Regions from separate parts of the Nocardiopsis sp. RV163 genome, predicted to be linked through region 3. Evidence: riboswitches for the same ligand, from Rfam matches in the RefSeq annotation. Region 3 holds a riboswitch; each other region holds the start of a gene.
The links. Region 3 has a riboswitch for thiamine pyrophosphate ahead of thiC (phosphomethylpyrimidine synthase ThiC). Riboswitches for the same ligand answer to the same signal wherever they lie in the genome.
Positions count from the first base shown of each region.

Region 1 (3,266 bases), on a different contig from region 3:
CCCCGAACAGGCCGTCGGCCAGGAGCGCGTGTACGCGCGGGTGGGCGTCGGCCGGAACCAGGGTCTCGATGCGGTGGGCGAGGGCCAGCTCCAGGTCCCCGGTGAGACCGGCCTCCGCGCGGACGTAGGTCCACAGCATGGTCAGGACCTGGATCCCCTCGTCCGGGGGAGAGCGGTGACCGCCCCCCTGCGCGCCGAACGCGTGCTGACCCGGCGCAGCCTCACCCACGCGCTGCGCAACGCCGGCGGCATGGTCGCCGCCGCCGTCGCCCCCGTAGCCGTGATGCTGCTGTTCGTCGCCGTCTTCGGCTCGGCCGTGGAGGGGGTGACCGGCGGCTCGTACGTGGACTACGTGACCCCGGGCGCGATGCTGCCGTGCGCGGGCCTCGGCGCGTCGGCGGCGCTGCTGACGGGACGGCTCCTCCGCCGGGTGACCGGGCGGCGCTGGCCTCCCGGGCTCCGGTCAGCCCCCGGCGCGGGCCGCCAGGCGCCGGCGCAGAGCGGCGGCCGCGGCCCGGGGGTCCTCGGCCTCCGTGATCGCGCGCACGACCACGACCCGGCGGGCCCCGGCGTCCAGCACGCGGTCGATGTTGTCGGCGTCGATCCCGCCGATGGCGAACCAGGGGCGGTCGGTGCCCAGCGCCGCGGCCGCCTCCACCAGCTCCAGCCCGGCGGCCGGGCGGCCCGGTTTGGTGGGCGTCGCCCAGGTCGGTCCGACGCAGAAGTAGTCGCTGCCGGGCTCCTCGGCGGAGGCGGCCGCGGCGGCGGCGTCGTTGTTGGAGCGGCCGATCAAGGGGTCTGCGCCGATGATGTCGCGGGCCATGGGCACGGGCAGGTCCCGCTGGCCGAGGTGGAGGACGTCGGCGCGCACGGCGCGGGCGATGTCGGCGCGGTCGTTGACCGCGAGCAGGGCGCCGTACCGCTCGCACGCCTCCTTCATCACCTCCAGTGCCGCGATCTCCTCGCGCGCCTCCAGGCCCTTGTCCCGGAGCTGGATGATGTCCACTCCCCCGGCAAGGGCCGCGTCGGCGAACTCGGCCAGGTCGCCCCGGCCGGTGCGGGCGTCGGTGCACAGGTACAGAAGCGATGCGTCCAGGCGCTTGCGCAGGCTGGTTCCGTGACTGGTCCTCACACGGTCCACCCTAGGCCCTGGCGCGTTCGGACCCAAGGGGGAGGGCTCGACGGCGCGCCCCCTCCCCTTGGGCCCCGACGGGTCCCGAGCGGGTCCGCGGACCGTAGGCCGCGGATCAGAAGGCCAGGCTCTGGGCCCGGCGGCGCACCTCGGTTCCCCGGTTCTCGCGCATGGCCTGGATCGGCGTGCCCGGCAGGGAGTCGTCGGGGGTGAACAGCCAGCGCAGGGCCTCCTCGGAGGAGAAGCCCGCGTCGGTGAGCAGCAGCAGCGTCCCCGGCAGCCCCTTGACCAGGTCGTCGCCGTCGATGAAGGCCGCGGGAATGGAGAGTTCGCCGTCGCGGACCACACCCATCATGCGGTTCTCGCGGATCAGCGTCTTGATCCTGTTCGGGCTCACGCCCAGCGGAGCGGCGGCCTCCTTGAGGGTCAGCCAGTCGCCGATCAGCGTGTCGATGTCGCGTTGTGTCACACCACCAATCTGCCACATCCGCGCACCTCCTTCCCCCCGGCACGGCGCGCGTCGGCCACGGGCCCTAGAATGGGGACAGACCCCTACATCCCGCGGGAGCCGGGTGGGACCCGGCTGAGAGGGGGGCTGTGAGCCTCCGACCGCACGAACCTGATCCGGATCATGCCGGCGAAGGGAGTGGAAGCCGCAGCCGTGCGCACCTCCGACGATTCCCACCGCGACCGCGTCGTCGTGGTCGGCGGCGGCCTCGTCGGGCGGGTCACCGCCTGGCGCGCCGCCCAACGCGGACTGAGCGTCACCCTGGTCGAGTCCGACCCCGCCCGCGCCGCCTCCACCGTGGCCGCGGGCATGCTGACCCCCGCCACCGAGGCGGCGTTCGGCGAGGAACCCCTCATGGAACTGGGCATCCGCTCGGCCCGCATGTACGCGGACTTCGTCTCCGAGCTGGAGGAGGCCAGCGGCCTGGACGTGGGCCACCGCGCCACCGGCACGCTGCTGGTCGCCTTCGACCGCGACGACCTGGCCGTCCTCACCGAACTGCACGCGCTCCAGCGGAGGCTGGGCGTCGCCGCCGAGCGCCTGACCGGCCGCGAGTGCCGCCGCCTGGAGCCCATGCTCGCCCCGTCCGTGCGCGGCGGCGTCCTGGCCCCCGACGACCACTCCGTGGACCCTCGGCGGCTGCTGCGGGCACTGGCCGCGGCGGGCGGGCGCGCGGGCGTCACCGAGGTCCGCGGGCTGGTCGGGGAGGTACTCTCCCCCGGCCCCGGGGGCGCCCGGCTGGGCGTGCGCCTGGCGGGGGAGGCCGCGGCGGGCCAGACCCTGCCCGCGCACCAGGTGGTACTGGCCGCGGGCTGCTGGGGTGAGGGCGTCGCGGTCCCCGAACCCGTGGTCCCGCCGCTGCGCCCGGTCAAGGGGCAGTTGCTGCGCGCCCGGGTGCCCGACGGGGAACCGCCGCTCGTGGGCCGGACCGTCCGCGGCCTGGTCCGGGGGTTCCCGACCTACCTGGTGCCGCGCGCCGACGGCGAGGTAGTCATCGGCGCCACCCAGGAGGAGCTGGGCCACGACACCTCGCTCACCGTCGGGGGGCTCTGGCAGGTACTGCGGGACGCGCGCGAACTCGTCCCCGGGGTGAGTGAGCTGGAGGTCACCGAGACCTGCGTCGGCCTGCGCCCCGGCTCCCCCGACAACGAACCCCTCCTGGGGCCCACGCGGGTCCCGGGACTGCACCTGGCCGCCGGGCACTTCCGGCACGGGGTCCTGCTGACCCCGGTGACCGGTGAGGCCATGGCCCGGGCCCTGACCGACGGAGACCTGCCCGAGTACGCCCGCCGTTTCACGGCACGACGCGCAAGTAGGTAGTAGCAGTGGAACTGATCGTCAACGGCGACCGCCGCGAGTTCGCCGACGACACGAACGTGGAAGCGGTCGTGCGCGACCTGACCGGCTCCGAGGCCCCCGGCGGTGTCGCCGTGGCCGTCAACGACGAGGTGGTGCGCCGGACCGCGTGGGCCGCGAGCCCGCTCAACCAGGGCGACCGCGTGGACGTCCTCACCGCGGTGCAGGGAGGCTGAGGATGAACGACGACCTCGTGATCGCGGGGACCCCCTTCGGGTCCCGGCTCATCACCGGAACCGGCGGAGCCCCCTCCCTGGAGGTCCTGGAGGA
Region 1 is NZ_LEKI01000084.1:2,111-5,376, forward strand. Features, by position in the region: gene ABD54_RS15695 (hypothetical protein) at 1-139, opposite strand, end outside; gene thiE (thiamine phosphate synthase) at 464-1,132, opposite strand; gene ABD54_RS15705 (Rv2175c family DNA-binding protein) at 1,248-1,601, opposite strand; TPP riboswitch at 1,684-1,795, shown strand; gene thiO (glycine oxidase ThiO) at 1,764-2,960, shown strand; gene thiS (sulfur carrier protein ThiS) at 2,966-3,172, shown strand; gene ABD54_RS15720 (thiazole synthase) at 3,175-3,266, shown strand, end outside.
Region 1: linked by a shared signal. The riboswitch ahead of thiO (glycine oxidase ThiO) and the one ahead of thiC (phosphomethylpyrimidine synthase ThiC) in region 3 are both predicted to bind thiamine pyrophosphate.

Region 2 (3,266 bases), on a different contig from region 3:
GCGCACCGGACCGCCATCTCACCGCGTCGGCCGCCATGTCCGCTACGAACCGACCGAGGTCCGCGCCTGGGTCCTGGAACAGGACTGAGGTGCACCAATGCCTGTAGTCGACACCTGGCACAAGACCGTCAAGCTCCCGAACGGCTCGCTTCGACGTGAGAAGTCCGCCTCCTACGGCCGCGGTAAGCGCTGGGCTGCCCGCTACCGGGACGACAGGGGACAGCAGAAGTCCCCGAAGTTCAAGACCAAGCCCGAGGCCGAACGCCATCTGAAGAGGGTGGAAGGCGAACTCCTGCGCGGTGCCTATGTGGACCCTGCGGCTGGCCGTGTCACCTTCCGTGAGTTCGCCGAACAGTGGCGGAGGGACGCCCTGCACCGGCCGCTGACAGCCTCCCGGATCATCGGAGAACTGGAGAACCACGTCTATCCCGAGTTCGGCAACCGTGCCCTGTCCAGAGTCCTTCCCTCCCACGTGCAGCGCTGGGTGACGCGTCTCGGCAAGTCCCTGGCACCGGCCAGTGTGGAGAGCGTCTACGCCACTCTCCGCCAGGTCTTCGAGGCCGCCGTGCGTGATGACCTCCTCGCGAAGACGCCCTGCCGGGGGATCCGACTCCCCGAGAAACGAAAGGTGACCGAGCCCGTCATGCCGGTGGAGACCCTGCGTGAGGTCGTGGACAGCGTCCCCGAACAGTTCAAGGCCGTCGTGCTCCTGGCCGCTGGTAGCGGCCTACGGCAAGGCGAGCTCTTCGGGCTGGAGCTTCACCACCTGGACACTGAGCGCCTGGTGCTGCGCGTGGAACAGCAGCTGGTCACCCCGGTGGACAACGTCGCCTACCTGGCGCAGCCGAAGAGTTCGGCCAGTTACCGGGACATTCCGCTGACACGGGAAACCGCGGACATGATGCTCGTCCACTTGGACGCCTTCCCGGCCGGGTCGGTGGATGTCGAGGACAGGACCGATCCGCACAAGCCGAGTCGGCGGACAGCACACCTGCTCTTCACACTGCCGAATGGTGGCCCCGTCCGCCGCTGGGAGTGGAACAGGGTCCTCACCCCGGCGATGGCCAAAGCGGGAATGCCGAAGCGCTCCGGGTTGCACTCGGTACGGCGCTTCTACGCCTCCCTGCTGATCCGCTACGGAGAGTCGGTCAAGACCGTGCAGACGCGCATGGGCCACAGCTCGGCCGCCATCACGCTGGATGTCTACGCCGGGCTGTGGCCAGACAGTGAGGACCGGACCCGCGAAGCGGTCGCCAGCGGGCTCGGGAATCTCCACAGTGTGCGCCCTGTGTGCGCCGACGACTCCGGCTGATCACGGCACCGCAGGTCAACGGGTCCGGTGACGCCGCCCCTACCACCAGGCGTGGAAGTGGTGCACCGGGCCCTGCCCGCCGCCCGCGTCGATCTCTTCGGCGCGCCGGATGGCCTCGGTCAGGTAGTCCTTGGCGTCGCCCACCGCGGCGGCCACGTCCGGCCGCTGCGGGAGCAGGGCCGCGATCGAGGAGGACAGCGTGCACCCGGTGCCGTGCGTGTTGCGGGTGGCCACCCTCGGGGCGCGGAACTCGACCGGGTCGGCGTCCACGGCGACCAGGACGTCGACGCTCTGCCCGCCGGGCAGGTGGCCGCCCTTGAGCAGGACCCGCCGCGGGCCCAGATCCAGCAGTCGCCAGGCCTGGGCGCGCATCGACGCCAGGTCGGTCGCCTCGGGCTCCTCCAGCAGGTCCGCGGCCTCGGGCAGGTTCGGGGTGACCAGGTCCGCGCGGGGCAGGAGCTTGGTGCGCAGCGCGTCGACGGCCGAGGCCTCCAGCAGCCGGTCCCCGCTCTTGGCGACCATCACCGGGTCCACCACCACGTTCGGCAGAGTGTGGCGGTCGATGGCCTCGGCCACGGCCTCGGTGACCTCCGAGGTGCCCAGCATGCCCACCTTGACCGCGTGCACGACGGCGTCGGTGAAGAGGGTGTCCATCTGGTGGGCGACGAAGCGCGCGGGGATCGGGTGGACCCCGGTGACGCCGAGCGTGGACTGGGCGGTCAGCGCGGTGATCACCGTCATACCGAAGGTCCCGTGCGCGGAGAAGGCCTTGAGGTCGGCCTGGACGCCCGCGCCCCCGCTCGGGTCGCTGCCGGCGATGGACACGATGTTGTACGCGCTCATGGCGTTCCTTCGCTAGTGCTAACTAGGGCAGGTTCGACGGGTGTGCTCTCAGCCGGGAACGCGTCCCGGCACCCCGCGCCTCCGGAGCCGCGTCGGCGGCCCCGGTCGTTATGTGTTCGTGGTGCGTTCCGGGCAGGATACCCACAGAACGCCGAAGGGGTCCGCCCGGGGATGCGGGCGGACCCCTGGAGGGGTTCACGGGGAGCGGGCGCTCAGGCGGAGGTGCCCTCGGCCCGGCGGTCCCTGGTCCGCTTGTAGACGCGGGCCAGGATGAACCACAGCACCAGCAGGCCGATGACCACGACGACGACGTTGCTGATCACGCCGCTCCACTGGGCCAGAACGGGCTCGATGGCCGGGCCGAAGACGTAGCCGAGGCCGATCCAGATGGTGTTCCACACCGCGGAGCCGATGACCGTGTACAGCGAGAACTTGAACAGGGGCATCCGCTCGATCCCGGCGGGCACCGAGATGAAGCTGCGGACCAGGGGCACGCACCGGCCCAGCAGCACCGCGACGCCGCCGAAGCGGGCGAAGAAGCGCTCGGCCTTGTAGAAGTCCCCGATCTCCAGCAGCGGGGTCTTCTGGACCAGCCAGGCCGTGCGCTCGCGGCCCAGGAGCGCGCCGATCGCGTAGAAGCCCCACGCGCCGACCAGGCAGCCGATCGTCGCCCACAGGATGGCCAGCCACACGTTCATGTGTCCGGCGTAGGCCAGGAACCCGGCGCCGGGCAGGACCGCCTCACTGGGCATCGGCGGGAAGAAGGTCTCGATGAACAGCGCCACGCCGACACCGGGTTCGCCCAGGGTCGTCATCAGGTTCAGGACCCACCCGATGAATCCCTCGTACTCGTGGGCGACGCCGACGTCCGGCGTCGAGGCCGCGGTCATCAGCAGATTCGTTCCCATGCGGTTGTCGTTCCCGTTCTCAGACGTGGGTGGGAGCCCGGTGGAGTTCGGCTTCCTCCATCCGGAGACGCTTGCGGCGCTCCCAGACGATGGCCGCCGCCACGATCGCGAAGCCGACCGCCATCAGGGCGACCGTCACCGGGACGTCGGTGGGGGTCAGGAACGTGCGCTCCTCGTCCTGCCAGGGCCACAGGGCACGCAGC
Region 2 is NZ_LEKI01000031.1:32,701-35,966, reverse strand. Features, by position in the region: gene ABD54_RS08490 (AlpA family transcriptional regulator) at 1-88, shown strand, start outside; gene xerC (tyrosine recombinase XerC) at 98-1,312, shown strand; gene thiD (bifunctional hydroxymethylpyrimidine kinase/phosphomethylpyrimidine kinase) at 1,352-2,155, opposite strand; TPP riboswitch at 2,143-2,241, opposite strand; gene ABD54_RS08475 (DedA family protein) at 2,368-3,063, opposite strand; gene ABD54_RS08470 (DUF368 domain-containing protein) at 3,083-3,266, opposite strand, start outside.
Region 2: linked by a shared signal. The riboswitch ahead of thiD (bifunctional hydroxymethylpyrimidine kinase/phosphomethylpyrimidine kinase) and the one ahead of thiC (phosphomethylpyrimidine synthase ThiC) in region 3 are both predicted to bind thiamine pyrophosphate.

Region 3 (3,266 bases):
TTCCGCCACGGTCCCCTTAGACCTCGGCGCTGTGGGCCTGAACGCGGACGAGGCCGGCGTTCTTCTCAACGCGGGTGTGTTCTACTCCGACGGCCCGAGCCGCCTGTACCGGGTTCCGGAAACCTACCGCCGCGGACTCGGCTCCGGCACCGACCGCAGAGCACGTGTCTTGGGGCGGTGGGCCCCGAGGGGGCCGGGCCACGCGCGGCCCAGCCCCTGTCCGCGGCCTCCTACTCCGCCAGGGGCAGGTAGACCCGCTTACCCTGCTCGGCGAACTCCGCTGACTTGTCGGCCATGCCCTTCTCGATGGCGGCCACCGTCTCCAGCCCGTTCTCCTCGGCGTACCTGCGCACGTCCTGCGTGATCTTCATGGAGCAGAACTTCGGCCCGCACATGGAGCAGAAGTGCGCGGTCTTGGCCGGTTCGGCGGGCAGTGTCTGGTCGTGGAAGGACTGCGCGGTCTCGGGGTCCAGCGCCAGGTGGAACTGGTCCTGCCAGCGGAACTCGAACCGCGCCTTGGACAGCTCGTCGTCCCACTCCTGCGCCTTGGGGTGGCCCTTGGCCAGGTCGGCGGCGTGCGCGGCGAGCTTGTAGGTGATCACGCCGGTCTTGACGTCGTCCCGGTCGGGCAGCCCCAGGTGCTCCTTGGGGGTCACGTAGCACAGCATCGCCGTACCGAGCCAGCCGATCTGGGCGGCGCCGATCGCGGAGGTGATGTGGTCGTAGCCGGGCGCGACGTCGGTGGCCAGGGGGCCGAGCGTGTAGAACGGCGCCTCGCCGCACAGCTCCTCCTCCAGGCGCACGTTCTCCGCGATCTTGTGCATCGGCACGTGCCCGGGCCCCTCGATCATCACCTGCACGTCGTGCGCGCGGGCGATGTGGGTGAGTTCACCCAGGGTGCGCAGCTCGGCGAACTGGGCCTCGTCGTTGGCGTCGGCGATCGACCCCGGCCGCAGCCCGTCGCCGAGGGAGAAGGTGACGTCGTACTCCCGGAGGATCTCGCACAGCTCCTCGTAGTGGGTGTACAGGAAGCTCTCCCGGTGGTGAGCCAGACACCAGGCCGCCATGATCGAGCCGCCGCGCGAGACGATGCCGGTGACCCGGCGGGCGGTGAGCGGCACGTAGCGCAGCAGCACGCCCGCGTGGACGGTCATGTAGTCCACGCCCTGCTCGCACTGCTCGATGACGGTGTCGCGGTAGACCTCCCAGCTCAGCGCGGCCGGGTCGCCGTTGACCTTCTCCAGGGCCTGGTAGATGGGCACGGTCCCGATCGGGACGGGCGAGTTGCGCAGGATGCGCTCGCGGGTCTCGTGGATGCGCTTGCCGGTGGACAGGTCCATCACGGTGTCGGCCCCCCATCGGGTGGCCCACACCATCTTCTCCACCTCCTCGGGGACGGAGGAGGTGACGGCGGAGTTGCCGATGTTGGCGTTGATCTTGACCAGGAAGTTCTTGCCGATGATCATCGGCTCGGACTCGGGGTGGCACCGGTTGGCGGGGATGACCGCCCGGCCCACGGCCACCTCACGGCGGACGAACTCGGGGTCCACCCCCTCGCGGGCGGCCACGAACCTCATCTCGGCGGTGATGGTCCCGGCCTTGGCGTGGGCGAGCTGGGTGGTCGCGCCGCCGGAGGGGGCGGGCGCGTGGGCCCACTCCGCGCGGGCGGGGGCCAGGCCCCGGTGGACGTCGATGTGCGCGGTGTCGTCGGTGTACGGGCCTGAGGTGTCGTACAGGTCGAAGTGGCTGCCGTTGCCGAGTTCCACCCGGCGCTGCGGGACGCGGAGGGTGTGCCCCTCGGGGGTGGCGACCTCCCGGTAGACCTTGCGTGATCCCATGATGGGACCTGTGGTCACCCGGTGGTCGGCGGTGGAACTGACGTCGCGGCCGTCGAGAGCCGTCATGGCATGCCTCCCTACGTCGGAATTACCCGAACAGGTTCTGCGGTCGGCGACACCGTTGAGTCGCCCTCTCAGCCCGCCATGGCGCGAGCTCCCGCGTTGCGTATGAAGATGTGGGGGCGCCTGGGGCGCCCCGTGCACGCGGGACCGGGGCGGCCCCGGCCCGTGTGGCCCCCGACACTGTATCCGGCCGCGGAGCGGGACTGTCCACCCTCCCCGGGATACAAAAGTGTCTCCCGCACGCCACCCCCGGCGGCGCGGACGGCACGGGTTCGTGCCGTCCTCCCCCGGGTCAGAAGAGCGTCTGCGGCTCGTCTCCCCCGGTGTCGGAGAGCGGTTCGAGCAGGTCGGGGCGGTTGTTCTTGATGCTGTTGACGTCGGTGGAGACCTCGTCCACGTCGAAGCGGTCGGCCGGGGTGTCCTGGAGCAGGTGGGCCAGCTCGTCGGCCCCGGTCGCCGGATCCAGCCAGGCCGCCCAGTCCCCGGGGGGCACGACGACGGGCATGCGCTCGTGGATGTGGGCGAGCTCGGGGGCGGCCTCGGTGGTGACGACGGCGCAGCTCCACACCCACGCGGCGGGGTCGTCCTCGGCCGCCTCCGGGTCGCGCCAGCGCTCGAAGATCCCCGCCAGGGCCAGGGGCCGGTCGTCGGGGTAGTGGATGGAGTAGGGCTTCTTGTCCGCCTTGGCCTTGCGCTTCTTGTGGTGGGGGTCGGTGACCGGCGAGGTGCTGGCCTGCACGGTCCCGTCCCTGCCGATCAGCTGCCACTCGTAGTAGGCGTCGGCGGGCAGCAGGCAGCGGCGGCGCCGGAAGGCCGTGCGGAAGGCGGGCTTGTCGGCGATGGTCTCGCTGCGGGCGTTGATCATCCGGTAGCCGATGTTGCGGTCCTTGGCCCAGGAGGGCACCAGGCCCCAGCGCATGGTGTGCAGGGAGCGGGGCCCCGGCTCCCCCCGGTCCTCGGCCTGCGGGGGCGGGCCGAGGACGGCGTACACCGGCCTGCCCGGCGAGATGTTGTAGTCCGGGTCCAACTCCTCCAGCGGCGGCCACGCCCGCGGATCGGTCTCCTCGGGAAGGGCCTGCTCGGGCAGGCCGAAGGCGAGTTGCAACTGGTGCACGTTCCTGGACTGGGCATAACGACCGCACATGGGTGTGATCCTACGGCCGAAACAGCTCCTTCCCTCCCCGAACACCCGTATCCGCCGGTGTCCCCCGCACCGGAGCACCCGACACGGCCCACCGGTTCCGCCGGGCCTCAGCCAGGCGCCGGTGCGGCGGGCTCCCCCTCCGCGCGGCCGGGGTCCCGCTCCGCGCCCCCGTCCGCGTCCCGGTCCCGCCGCGCCCGGACCAGACCGGCCAGCACGGCCAG
Region 3 is NZ_LEKI01000049.1:5,619-8,884, reverse strand. Features, by position in the region: gene thiC (phosphomethylpyrimidine synthase ThiC) at 231-1,904, opposite strand; TPP riboswitch at 1,898-2,009, opposite strand; gene ABD54_RS11360 (SOS response-associated peptidase) at 2,194-3,045, opposite strand; gene ABD54_RS11355 (DUF3068 domain-containing protein) at 3,153-3,266, opposite strand, start outside.